3 regions of the Kocuria sp. CH-021 genome follow, and region 2 is predicted to be linked to each of the others. Evidence: riboswitches for the same ligand, from Rfam matches in the RefSeq annotation. Region 2 holds a riboswitch; each other region holds the start of a gene.
What was found. Region 2 has a riboswitch for cyclic di-AMP ahead of ACPYN7_RS10855 (NlpC/P60 family protein). Riboswitches for the same ligand answer to the same signal wherever they lie in the genome.
Positions count from the first base shown of each region.

Region 1: another riboswitch for cyclic di-AMP. It lies ahead of ACPYN7_RS15150 (C40 family peptidase); the one in region 2 lies ahead of ACPYN7_RS10855 (NlpC/P60 family protein).
Region 3: another riboswitch for cyclic di-AMP. It lies ahead of ACPYN7_RS02225 (C40 family peptidase); the one in region 2 lies ahead of ACPYN7_RS10855 (NlpC/P60 family protein).

Region 1 covers NZ_JBNAFK010000022.1:20,040-24,370, forward strand. The annotation lists gene ACPYN7_RS15125 (Nramp family divalent metal transporter) at 1-487, opposite strand, end outside; gene ACPYN7_RS15130 (methyltransferase family protein) at 679-1,320, opposite strand; gene ACPYN7_RS15135 (ArsR/SmtB family transcription factor) at 1,436-1,768, shown strand; gene ACPYN7_RS15140 (cation transporter) at 1,765-2,463, shown strand; gene ACPYN7_RS15145 (hypothetical protein) at 2,519-2,671, opposite strand; cyclic di-AMP (ydaO/yuaA leader) riboswitch at 3,059-3,212, shown strand; gene ACPYN7_RS15150 (C40 family peptidase) at 3,218-3,868, shown strand; gene ACPYN7_RS15155 (ArsR/SmtB family transcription factor) at 4,324-4,331, shown strand, end outside.
Region 2 covers NZ_JBNAFK010000012.1:44,537-48,867, forward strand. The annotation lists gene ACPYN7_RS10850 (flavin-containing monooxygenase) at 1-495, shown strand, start outside; cyclic di-AMP (ydaO/yuaA leader) riboswitch at 1,059-1,244, shown strand; gene ACPYN7_RS10855 (NlpC/P60 family protein) at 1,250-1,750, shown strand; gene ACPYN7_RS10860 (pyridoxal phosphate-dependent aminotransferase) at 1,979-3,178, shown strand; gene ACPYN7_RS10865 (2-hydroxyacid dehydrogenase) at 3,175-4,134, shown strand; gene ACPYN7_RS10870 (hypothetical protein) at 4,320-4,331, shown strand, end outside.
Region 3 covers NZ_JBNAFK010000002.1:204,897-209,227, forward strand. The annotation lists gene ACPYN7_RS02210 (DUF4031 domain-containing protein) at 1-176, shown strand, start outside; gene ACPYN7_RS02215 (hypothetical protein) at 127-393, opposite strand; gene ACPYN7_RS02220 (C40 family peptidase) at 537-1,442, opposite strand; gene ACPYN7_RS02225 (C40 family peptidase) at 1,708-2,391, opposite strand; cyclic di-AMP (ydaO/yuaA leader) riboswitch at 2,397-2,584, opposite strand; gene ACPYN7_RS02230 (metal-dependent transcriptional regulator) at 2,990-3,676, opposite strand; gene serC (phosphoserine transaminase) at 3,993-4,331, shown strand, end outside.

The DNA.
Region 1 (4,331 bases), on a different contig from region 2:
ACCGAGGGCCCCGGCGGGTCTGCAGGACCAGCAGCAGCATCGAGATCACCCCGACGATCACGCCCCCGGCCAGCAGCGGGATCCCGAAGAGGATGTGCAGGGCGATCGCCCCGCCGATTACCTCGGCCAGGTCAGTGGCCGCGGCCACCAGCTCGGCCTGGACCCAGTAGGCCAGCCGCCAGCCCCGGGGCAATCGGTCGCCCAGCAACTCGGGCAGGCTCGATCCGGTGACCAGCCCGACCTTCGCCGAGAGGTACTGGATGAGTACCGCCATGGCATTGGCGGCCACCAGCACCCACACCAACAGGTACCCGTACTGGGCGCCGGCGGTGAGGTTCGCCGCGACGTTGCCCGGGTCCACGTAGGCGACCGCGGCCACGAAGGCTGGACCCAACAACCAGGGCAGCGGTTGGCGGCGCACCCACCGCTCTCCTGGGGAAGTGGCGGCAACACCTGTTGAGCCGGTGCGCCCGGTCCCGGTCCTCATAGAAAGTTAAGCTATACGAACTTTCCGGCGCGGGGAATGGGGGCCCGGCCTCGAGGGCTTGGTCATGCCCCCAAACGTGCGCGCGCAGGAGGGGCTGGGCGCCTCGACAGCCGATCACAGGGGCATGGAACTCCGGACGGTGCTGGTCTCCTGGGGTGGGGGAACTGTCGGCCAGTGGTGGGGTCCTGGGTTCAGGGGGTCAGCTCGCCCAGGGGTGCGGGGCGGAGTCGGCCGAGACCGGGCATGAACCGGCCGACATGAGCGGCGTAGGAGGCGTAGGCCTGTCGGTGGGTGCTCAGCAGGTAGGGCTCTTCGACGAGACGGACCTGCAGCTCCACGGCCACCAGCAAGCACAGCCACGCCGCTGCAGTGACCACGGTGGGCACCAGGAGGGTCAGGCCGGCCAGGGTGGTGAGCATCGCGGTGAAAATCGGGTTGCGGACCACGGCGAAAGCCCCGGTGGTGACCAGCTCGGTGCGTTCGGTGGCGTCGACACCCACCCGCCAGGAGGCGCCCATGCCGGCCTGGGCGGCTAGTACACCGAGGAAACCCACCACGGTGACGACCGCCCCGGCCCAGGACAGTGCTTGCGGGAGCCGGGGTGCGGCCACGGTGCCGGTGAGGGCCAGGACGGGCCCGGCCGCACCGAGAACCAGGGCGGCCGCGAACAGGATCCCGCCCCACCACTCGGGCGAGCCGGGCGCCCCGCTCACCCCGCGGAAGCCGCTGGAGCCGGTGCGGCGCCGGTGGATCCACGACCGCACACCGAAGGCGGTCACCAGGCCGGCCAGGTACAGGCCCAGCGCCAGAGCCGGGGCCACTTCCGACATCATCACGGTCCTCCTCGATCCGGCAAACGCAGCACGCCCCGGGTGACCCGCTGGTGCGCCCGAGGAGTGCCAGCAGGCCACCCCTCAACAGTACACAGAAACCTGTACCGTAGGGGGGATGACCGCGGTGACCCCCACCCATACTTCGGCCCTGTCCCGGTTGGGCCATGCTCTCTCGGACGGGACCCGGACCCGGATCCTGCTGTCCCTCCGAGACGCCCCGGCCCGGCCCTCGGAACTGGCTCAGGCCCTGGGGGTGTCCAAGCAGGTGATCTCCAACCAGCTGGGGTGCCTGCGCGGGTGCGGGCTGGTGACCTCCACCGCCGAGGGGCGCAGCACCTGGTACTCCCTGGCCGATCCCCGCCTCGGGGCCGCCCTGGGGGACCTGCTGGAGCTGGTGGTCACCGTGGACCCGACCTGCTGCTCCCCGGAAGGATGCACCTGCACATGACCTCCCTGACCCTGGACCCCAAGCCCATCGCCGATGCACGCCGGGCGGTGCTGCATCGCAGGGTGCGCTGGATCGTGGCCGGCACCATCACCTACAACGTGCTCGAGGCGGTCATCGCCCTGACCGCCGGCACCATCGCCTCCTCCTCGGCGCTGATCGGCTTCGGCCTGGACTCGATCGTGGAGGTCCTCTCCGCGGCGGCGGTGGCGTGGCAGTTCGCCGCCCCGGACCCGCACCGACGGGAAAAGGTGGCGATGCGGGTGATCGCGTTCTCCTTCTTCGGCCTGGCTGCCTTCGTCACCGTCGATGCGATCCGCGCCCTGCTCGGGGCCGCCGAGCCGGAACACTCCCCGGTCGGGATCGCCCTGGCCGCGGTGAGCCTGCTCATCATGCCGTTCCTGTCCTGGTTCGAACGCCGCACCGGCCGGGAGCTGGGCTCTGCTTCTGCGGTGGCCGATTCCAAGCAGACCCTGCTGTGCACCTACCTCTCCGCCGTGCTGCTGGTAGGCCTGGTGCTCAACAGCACCCTGGGCTGGTCCTGGGCCGACCCGCTGGCTGCGCTGGTGATCGCCGCCGTGGCGGTCAAGGAGGGGCTGGAGGCCTGGCGCGGAGACGCCTGCTGCACTCCCGTTGCGGTCCTCACCGCCGAGGACGGTGCACACTGCGGTGGATGCGGTCCCAACTGCGCCCACTGAGCACGGTCGGCACGCGTCGGCGCCCCGAGACGAGGACGCCGGGGCGCACGGCTTCTCAGGAACCGAGGTAGACGGAGATCGCGGCGAACAGCGCAACTCCGCCGGTGAGCAGGATCGGTCCCGGCACGCTGGTGTCGCCTTCGTGGGCTTGGTCGGGCATCTCCTCGACCACAACGCTGGCTAACGTTCCGCCAGTCAGTGCGAGCATGGACAGAGCCCAAATTTCCGGGGCTTGATGCAGCGCGAAATATCCCAGGATGGCCGCGGGCTTCGCTCTCGATCCACCCGCCGCGCCTTTTGAAGTGGCTCCTGTCCCCACCGCTGTGTGGGCGACGACTCCCCGCGCAGCGCCCACGCACCAACAAGCCACCTCACTCAAAGCGCAGAGCGCCCCGCCTTTCTCGGGAAATTAACAGGAAAAAGCCGACAACAATTCAGGTCTTCATCAAGCCTTGACCACTTCTTTACGATCTCTATACATTCCCGAATCGGATTGTGATTGTTTCGTAATCTCCTTGTACTCTTCAGTGCGTGCCGACCACTGATCCTGTCGGCGCCCTCGTGGCACATCGCCGAGTTCTGCCGGTGCCCGGGGTTCCTGAAGAGAAATCGCTTGGCAGAAGCGGGGGAACCATTACCGGTCCCGGTGTACCGGGGCCTTGGGGTTAAGTCTCAGAGCGCGTGCGTTCTGCGACCGGGTGTCTCCCACCCGCATCCGACAGCTCACCTCGTAGGCAAAGGGAGGAATCCACCCATGTCGCTTTTCAAGCAGCACACTGCCCGTCACCGCGCCCAGACCTCCTCGCGCGCCGTGCGTACCACCACCGTCGTCGCCGCCGCCGGCGCCGCACTGGTGGGCTCCATCGCTCCGGCCCAGGCCTACGCCGAGATCCCCGCCGCCTCCGGGTCCTCCTATGCGGCTCCGGCATCGGCGACGGCCAACCTGGCCTCCTACACCACCCCGGCCCCGGTCGCCGCGCAGCCCGCCGCTCCGACCCCGGCCCCGCAGCAGAGCGCCGCCACCTCGAGCGTGAGCCCGCAGTCCACCGCCATCACCGAGATCGCCCCGGCCGCCGGCGGCATCGTGGGCACGGCCATGCAGGGCGTGGGCACCGGCTACGTCTGGGGCGGGACCTCCTTCGGGGCCTGGGACTGCTCCGGATTCACCGGCTGGGTCTACGCCCAGAACGGCATCGACATCCCCCGCACCAGCTTCCAGCAGATCGCCGCCGCCACCCCGACGTCCAACCCGCAGCCTGGTGACCTGGTGTCCCAGAACGGCGGCAACCACATCGGCATCTACATCGGTGGCGGCAAGATGGTCTCGGCGCTGAACCCGACCCAGGGCACCTTCGTCCACTCCGTCAACGCCATGCCCGTCGACGGGTACTACACCTACCGGTGAGTCTCGCCGATGTGGTGAAGGCCGGCCGGTGGGCTCATCCGTCAGGTGCGGAGTGCCCCGCCAGGATCATCGTCGATGGACCGCATGGGTGCACTCGGATGGACCGCATGGGTGCACTCCGCAGCTGTAGCCGCAGACTCGAACGATTGCCACGATCCTGTCGATGTGCACACGCCAGCGAATCGGCACACGGGGAGCAGTCCTGCGGAGAGGATCGGAGAGTGCTCATGGCCTTGCCCTGTCTTCCGCTGGACGCGGGCAGTGCTTATCCTGCTCCGCCTCGGCATTGGAGCGAGAGCCCTTAGGGTGCAGCGATGGCTCGGGGGACGGGGATGCCGCAGTGGCGGACGGCACCCCCGTCCGCCCTCACCGTATGAATACGAGCTGGACATTGCCCGATCATCAAGGGAAGCCCCTCATCTCCTTTGATACAGATTCTGCTGTACGGTTATTGGATGAGGAT
Region 2 (4,331 bases):
GAGGTCGACGCCATCGTCTTCGCCACCGGCTTCGATGCCATGACCGGGGCCCTGAACCGGATCGACATCCGGGGCACCGAGGGGCTCGCCCTGGCCGAGAAGTGGGCCGCCGGCCCGCGGACCTACCTCGGGCTGGCCACCGCCGGGTTCCCGAACCTGTTCCTGGTCACCGGTCCCGGCAGCCCGTCGGTGCTCAGCAACATGGTGACCTCGATCGAGCAGCACGTCGACTGGATCACCGACCACATCCGCTACCTCGAGGACCAGGGCCTCGTCCGCTCCGAGGCCTCTCCCGAGGCGGAGGACGCGTGGGTGCAGCACGTCAACGACGCCGCGGACATGACCCTGTTCCCGCAGGCGAACTCCTGGTACCTGGGCGCCAACGTGCCCGGCAAGCCGCGGGTGTTCATGCCCTACGTGGGCGGGGTCGGCGCCTACCGCGCCAAGTGCGACGAGGTCGCCTCCCGACAGTACGAGGGCTTCAGCGTCGCCTGACCGGTCGAACAGCCGAACGGAGGGCTCCGGTGCTGCGGCACCGGAGCCCTCCGCATGCCGGCAGGCCGGGGCGTCGGGGCGCATCCCCTCATCGGCAGCCTGGTGCTCGCGGGATGCCAGGGAAGCGGAATCGACGTGCCACAAAGGCATTTCTTTCTTTTTGCGAATTCCTGGGACAACAATGGAAATTGCCGGAAGTGATGGTTTGCCCCGGCCCTTGAAGGGGCCGATCCCGTCGGACACCTAATGCTCTGTGGGCCTTTCCCGGCAAACGGTCGTGCCCTGCCACGGGTGGCGCCATTCGGTACTCGGCTCCAGGGCAGGGGCCTGCTTGCCCGTCGGCATGACCTTGGCAGAGCCCCAGGTCAAAACCACTTTCGTCTCGAACTGAGCCTCCCGGGGGATCCCCATGGGCACGCCTCACGGGGCCACGGCGTCCCGGCGCGGAGGTGCACAGCCGCACCAGCACTCAAGCCGAGACACGCCCGTGATCTAAACGAGACTTTCTCGTTACTTTTCGATTAGTGTTTCCTCCGTGCCGATCGCCTCATCGATCGGCATCCCCGTGCACATCGCCGAATTCTGCCGGTGCCCGGGGCCCCCCAGACACATCGCTCGGCAGAAGCGGGGGAACCAGAAACGGTCCCTTCCCCGGGACCTAGGGGTTAAGTCGCCAGGGCCCCCACCCTGCGACCGGGTGTCTCCCACCCGCATCCGACAGCTCACCTCGCAGGCAAGAGGGAGGACATCACTCATGCCCGTTTTCCAGTCCCGCACGCCCCGCCACCGCGCCCAGAGCTCGTTCCGCCTCGGGCGCACCGCCATCCTGGCGGCCGCCGGCGGCGCCCTGGCGCTCAGCAGCGTGGCCCCGGCCCAGGCCGCCCCCGCCGCAGCCCCCCAGCAGGTCCTCAGCACCCAGGCCCAGTCCGGCAAGGCCGCGACCATCGCCGCCGCGGCCAAGAACCAGCTCGGCGTGCGGCAGGACTGCACCGCCCTGGTCACCAAGGCCCTGCGCGCGGCCGGGGTCAAGCACCACGGGTGGCCGGTCTCCTACCTGAAGCTCGGCACCCGGGTCTCCGCCGCCCAGGCCCAGCCCGGTGACCTGGTCTACTACGCCAACGGCGGCATGGGCTTCGCCCACATCGCCGTGTACATCGGCGGCGGCAAGGCCGTCCACGGCGGCTGGAACGGCAACCAGACGGTCATCCAGACCGTCAACGTCGGCTCCGGCCCCGTCTACCTCCGCGTGCGCTGACCCCACGCACCTGAGCCGGGGGTGGGGGGGGGGGGGCGCCCCCCCCCCCCCCCCCCCCCCCACACCCGCATCCCATGTGGACGGCCTCTGCACGCGGAGGCACCTCGCAACGATGTCCACGGTGGGAATCCATCGGGAAACCACTCTTCCCAGGCTGATATATGAGTCGTATGCTCGGTGCGGGTCCGCCAGCGGATCGATCGCCAACTCGACGAGGAGTGGAACAGCATGCGGGAACTCGCACACCGGCTCGACCGGCTGGGCACCGAAACCGCCTTCAGCGTCGCCCAGGCCGCCGCCGCCTGGAAGGCGAAGGGGAACCGGGTGTACCCCTTCCACCTCGGTGACATCAACATCCCGACGGCCCCGCACATCATCGAGGCGATGGACCGGGCCATCGCCGACGGCTACACGGGCTACTGCCCGGGCCCGGGCATCCCGCAGCTGCGCGAGGCCCTCGCCGAGGACATCGGCTCGCGCCGTGGCATCGACCTCAGCCCCGAGAACATCGTAGTGATGACGGGCGGCAAGCCCGTCATCACGAAGTTCCTGCAGGCGGTCATGAACCCCGGCCAGGAGGTGCTCTACCCGAACCCAGGCTTCCCGATCTACGAGTCGCAGATCGAGTACCTCGGGGGCACGGCCGTGTCGTACCGCTACCTGCCCACGGAGGACGGCTTCGCGATCGACCTCGAACAGGTGCGCGCCTCGATCACCCCGAACACGGTCGCCATCATCTACAACGACCTGCAGAACCCCATCTCGGCCGAGTCGACGGCGGCCGAGCGCGAGGCCGTCGCGCAGCTCGCCCAGGAGCACGATCTCTGGGTGCTCTCCGACGAGGCCTACTTCGAGACCCGTTACGAGGGGGTCTCGAACTCGATCGCCTCGCTGCCCGGCATGGCCGAGCGCACCGTCATCCTCTACACCTTCAGCAAGAAGTTCGCCATGACCGGCTCGCGCCTCGGCTGCGCCGTCGCGCCCCTGGAGATCGCGAAGGTGCTCAGCACGCTCAACACCAACGACGAGTCGTGCACCACGCACTATGTGCAGTGGGCCGGCATCGAAGCACTCCGCGGCACCCAGGAGCCCGTGCAGCAGACGCTCGACATCCTGCGCGAGCGCCGCGATGTCGCCTGTGAGCTCGTGAACGCCACCCCCGGCATGCACGTGGCCGTGCCGCAGTCGACCTTCTACCTGTTCCCCGACGTCACCGCCGCCATGGAACGCATGGGGTACACGGCGGTCGGTGACTTCGCCACGGCGGCGCTGCACGAGACCGGCGTCTCCTTCTGCACGCGCGAGCACTTCGGCCGGCGCCAGCCCGGCGAGGACCGGCAGTACATCCGGCTCGCCTACTCGGGCATCGACGTCGACGACATCCGCGACGGCCTCGGCCGCCTGCGCGCGTGGATCGAGACGGCATGAGCCGGGTCGTCGTCACGGGACGGATTCCCGACGCCGCGATCGAGAAGCTCCGCGCCGCCCACGAGGTCGACGCCTGGCCGGATCCGGAGCCGATCGACCGCGAGGAGCTTCTGCGCCGGGTGGCCGGCGCCGATGCCGTCGTCAGCCTGCTCACCGAGCGCATCGACGCCGAGCTGCTCGACGCCGCCGGCCCGCAGCTGAAAGTGGTTGCGAACGTCGCGGTCGGCTACGACAACATCGACGTGCCGGCCTGCGCCGAACGGGACGTCGTGGCCACCAACACCCCCGGGGTGCTCACGGACGCCACCGCCGACATCGCGTTCGGCCTCGTCCTCATGGCGACCCGCCGGCTCGGCGAGGCGGAACGGCTCATCCGCTCCGGCCAGGACTGGAAATGGGGCATGTTCTTCCTGCTCGGCAGCAGCCTGCAGGGCAAGACCCTCGGCGTCGTCGGCATGGGCGGCATCGGCCAGGCGACCGCGCGCCGGGCCAGGGCCTTCGGCATGGAGATCGTCTACCAGTCGCGCAGCGAGATCGATCCCGGGATCGCCGCCGAGCTGGGCGCCCGGCGGGTCGAGCTCGACGAGCTGCTGAGCGTCTCCGACGTCGTCTCGCTGCACTGCCCCTACGGGCCCGCCACGCACCATCTGATCGGCCCCGAGCAGCTGGCGGCGATGAAGGACTCGGCGTACCTCGTCAACACCGCGCGCGGACCGATCGTCGACGAGGCGGCGCTCGCGTCCGCGCTGCGGGACGGTCGGATCGCGGGCGCCGGGCTGGACGTCTACGAGCACGAGCCTCAGGTGCATCCCGAGCTGCTGGAGCTCGACAACGTGGTGCTCCTGCCGCACCTGGGCTCCGCCACCGTGGAGACGCGCACCGCGATGGCGGTGCTCGCCGCCGACAACGCGCTCGCCGTGCTCAGCGGGAAACGACCGCCGACACCGATCGGCTAGCAGCAGGGCCGTTCGTCGCCCCGGCAGGACCGCCGGCCCACCTTGATTTCCCCAGAGCGCGGCCAACGGGATGCTCTTCTGGCCACGCCTGGGGAGGTTTCACCTGGGCACCAGAGATGAGCCACCAGCCTGCTCGGACATCATGCGCGACGGTAGAATCGGTCACCAGGAGGAGAGGAGGAGCAATGTCCCAGGAC
Region 3 (4,331 bases), on a different contig from region 2:
TCACGGCGCCGCTGACGGGCCGGCCCGTGCCGCTCGCGGAGATCGAGGAGCTGCGCTGGCAGCCCGTCGGCGAGGACGTCCTCGACGCGCTCCCCGTGGACCTGGCCCCGCTGCTGCGGGAGCACGTCATTCCGGCGCTGCGCCGCCCTCCCGGCGGTCCGGGCGCCCGGCCGTGACGTGCCGCCGCCGGTGGAGCAGGATCCCGGTGACCAGGCCCAGCACGATCCCGATGCCGCCGAGGACGGAGAGCCACATCGCGGCGTGGCCCACGAAGGCGGCGACCACGAACCCGGCCGCGATGCCGGGCACGGCGCCGGCGATCATGCCGTAGGCCATGTAGGCGTACTCACGATCGAGGCTCGTGCGGGCGTTGCGGCTGTAGTCGGTGGACATGGTCCCAGTCTATCGGCCGCCGGGCGGGCACCGGAGCGGGCGCCGCAGCGGCCGCCGGGGAGGACCCGGGAACGACAGCGGGTGCGCGGTTCCCGTCTGGCCGACCAGGAACCGCGCACCCGAACCGGTGCTCTCGCGTGCGCTCAGCGCACGCGGACGTAGACGGGGCCGGAGCCCACGTTGACGCTGTCGATGACGGTCGTGCCGCCGTTCCAGCCGCCGTGGACGGCCTTGCCGCCGCCGATGTAGACGCCGATGTGGGCCGCGCCCATGCCACCGTCGGCGTAGTAGACGAGGTCGCCGGGCTGCGCCTGGCCGGCGGAGACCTGCGTGCCGAGGCTCAGGTAGGAGGCCGGCCAGCCGTGGTGGTTGATCCCGGCGGCGCGCAGGGCGTTCGTGACGAGCGCGGTGCAGTCCTGGCTCACGCCGAGCTGGCCCATGGCGGCGGAGGAGATGGTCGCGCCCTTGCCGGAGGCGGAGCTCTGGGTGCTGACGGTGCGCTCGGCCGCCGGGGCGGCCTGCACGACCGGCTTCGGGGCGGCGGCGGGCTTCGGGGCCGGGGCGGCCTGCACGACCGGCTTGGGAGCAGCGGGCTTCGGAGCCGCCACCGCCGGGGCGGGCGCGGCGGCCGGCTTCGGAGCGGGGGCGGCCTGCACAACCGGCTTGGGGGCGGGGGCGGCCTGCACGGCCGGCTTCGGGGCCGGGGCGGCCACGGCGGGAGCCGCGACGACCGGGGTCTGCACCTTCCGCTCGGCCTTCTTCTCCGCCTTCTTCTCAGCCTTCTTCGCGGCCGGCTTCTCCGACGCCGGCTTCTCGGCCTTCGTCACGTGGGCGACGGGCTCGAGGGACACGGCGGGGGCCGCGGCGGGGGTGGCGGCGGCCACGGCGGACAGCGGGGCGTCGGCGGAGGCGTCCTGGGCCGGAGCGGCCTGCACGGACACGGTGGTGGCGAGGGCCAGGCCGGAGAAGGCCGCGACGGCGGCCACGGTGCGGGCCTTGCCGGTCAGGAGCGAGCCGATGCCGTTGGAGGAGGTCAGGTCACGGGTCATGAGGAGTTCAGACGACTTTCTGGCGGGGCCGAGCCGGCCTGCCGGAGGGCACGGGGACAGCACGGATCGCCCCGGGGGATGCTGGGGTGGTCCGGTGTCCGGCAGGACGGTGTTCCGGGATCGGGAACGACGGCCGGGCGAGCGGAGGGGAGGAGTCGCTGTCCGGGCGGACAGCAGGAAGCACGGAGAGCCGGGAGAGCGGCTCTCCGTGCCTGGGGGGATCGGGTGCCGCCCGCACCCGAGGGGTGCGGGCGGCCGGGACCGATCAGAAGGTGTAGTAGCCGTCCAGCTGCATGGCGTTGACGGAGTGGACCTGGGTGCCCTGGGTCGGGTTGAGGGCGGAGATCATCTTGCCGCCGCCGATGTAGACGCCCACGTGCGCGCCGCCGTTCTGGGAGACGAGGTCGCCGGGCTGCGGGTTGGCGGTGGGGGTGCCCGCCGCGAACTGGGACCAGGTGGTGCGGGGCAGGTCGATGCCGTTCTGGGCGAAGACCCACTGGGTGAAGCCGGAGCAGTCCCAGGCGCCGTAGGCGGTGCCGCCGTAGACGTAGCCGGCGCCCTGCGCGGACATCGCGGTGCCCACGATGCCGCCGGCGGCCGGGGAGATGGCCGTGGTGGCGGTGGACTGGGGGGTCACGCTCGCGGTGGCGGCGGCCGGCTGGGGCGCCGGGGCCGGGGCCTCGTAGGCCGGGGCGGCGGGCTGGGCCGCGGGCTGCGCGGCGACCGGAGCCTCATAGGTGTACGAGGTGTAGCCGGCCAGCGAGGCGGACGCCGGGGCCGGGGCCGAGTAGGCCGCGCCGGACTCGACGGGGGCCTGGGCGTAGGCCTGGGCCGGGGCGATGGAGCCGATCATCGCGGCGCCGGCGGCGGCGGCGATGGTGGTGTTGCGCACGGCGTGCGAGGTGCTCTCGGCGCGGTGGCGGGCAGAGTTCTGCTGGAAAAGCGACATGGTTGAGTTCCTCCCTTTGCCTACGAGGTGAGCTGTCGGATTCGGGTGGGAGACACCCGGCCGCAGAACGCACGCGCTCTGACGACTTAACCCCAAGGACCCGGATCACCGGGACCGAAAATGGTTCCCCCGCTTCTGCCAAGCAGTTTCTGTGTAGAGGCCACGGGCACCGGCAGAATTCGGCGATGTGCTTCGTGGGCGCCGATCCGACCAGTGATCAGCACGCGTTGAACAGTACATGACAGATTACGGAAGTGTCACGTTTTGATCACGACCGATCACGAAGAGGCAACGAGCACCATATCAATCCCGCGGAATTGAGTCTTCACAGAAGAAGAATTTGCCCCTGCGACGCCCTGTGCAGTGCCCTTCGGAGCCCGCAAAAACCGCGTCCCACCAGGGCCGGTGCGCTCCGGGAGCCTGTCGGGGAGCGGACTGGCGGAAAGTAGCTTGTGAACGTCCACACATCCGGGACGGGACCGCTCCCCGGAGCGCTCCGGGGCACCGGGGACGACGCCGCACTGCCTCCGGAGGCACCGCGGGAGATGTCCCCCGCCGCCCGCGGCGAGGCACATCTCCCGCCGCCCGCGGCGGGGCGTCAGGAGGCGAGGACGCGGATGGCCGCGGCGGTCCGCAGGTCGACCTCCGCGGACCGTCCCGTGGCCGGCACCTCGATGCGCACGAGCTGACCGTCCACCCGTGCCCTGACCTCGGCCCCGGTGAGCACGCCCACGTCGCTCAGCACGCCCAGCAGGTCGGCGTCCGCCTGGACCACCTCCGGCAGCAGCGCGATGGTGTGCGGGCCGTCCGGGACGTGGCGGGCGGCGTCGAGCAGGGAGGGGTGCGCCGCGGCGGGGCTGTCCTCCACCCCGAGGGCGGCGAGGCCGGGGATCGGCGTGCCGTACGGCGAGTGCCGGGGGCTGTGCAGGAGGTCCACGAGCCGCCGCTCGACCTGCTCGCTCATGACGTGCTCCCACCGGCACGCCTCGTCGTGGACCTGTGCCAGGTCCAGGCCGATGACGTCGGCGAGCAGGCGCTCGGCGAGCCGGTGCTTCCGCATGACCTGCACGGCCCGCTCCCGGCCGGCCTCGGTGAGCAGCAGCGACCGGTCCGGGCCCACCGTCAGCAGCCCGTCCCGCTCCATCCTGGACACCGTCTGCGAGACCGTGGGCCCGGAGTGGTCGAGACGCTCCACGATGCGGGCCCGCATCGGTGTGATCCCCTCCTCCTCGAGCTCGAGCACGGTCCGCAGGTACATCTCCGTGGTGTCGATCAGGTCGCTCATGCCTCAGTCATCCTTCGTCCGGCCGTCCGGCCCCGGGGATCCTGCCCGGTCCGGTCTTCCTGCACGAGCTTAGTGCGAGAGCCCCGCTGTGGTCCGGACGGAGAGCGGCACCCGCGGAGCCCGGGGCCCGATGAGCCCGGCCGCCCACTGCACCCGCGCAGCCCGGCGTCCACCGCACCCCGCACCCGGCACCCGCGGAGCCCGGCGTCCGCGGGTGGGGCAGAATGGGCCGAGGCGCGCACGGCGCGAGCATCCCGTCCCGGCGGCCGCGCCCACCGCCCGTCACCCGCCGCACGTCATCCCGAGGGAGCGCCCGTTGCCCGCACACGTCACCATCCCCCAGCATCTGCTGCCCGCCGACGGCCGGTTCGGCGCCGGCCCCTCGAAGATCCGCCCGGCCCAGGTCGAGGCCGTGTCCCGCGCCGGGACCGCCCTGCTCGGGACGTCCCACCGTCAGGCGCCGGTGCAGGAGCTCGTGGGCTCGGTGCGCGAGGGCCTCGCGCAGTTCCTCGGGCTCCCCGAGGGCTACGAGGTGCTGCTGGGCCTGGGCGGGGCAACCGCCTTCTGGGACGCCGCCGCCTTCGGGCTCGTGCAGCGCAGGGCCCAGCACCTGGTGTTCGGCGAGTTCGGGGCGAAGTTCGCCCAGGCCACCGAC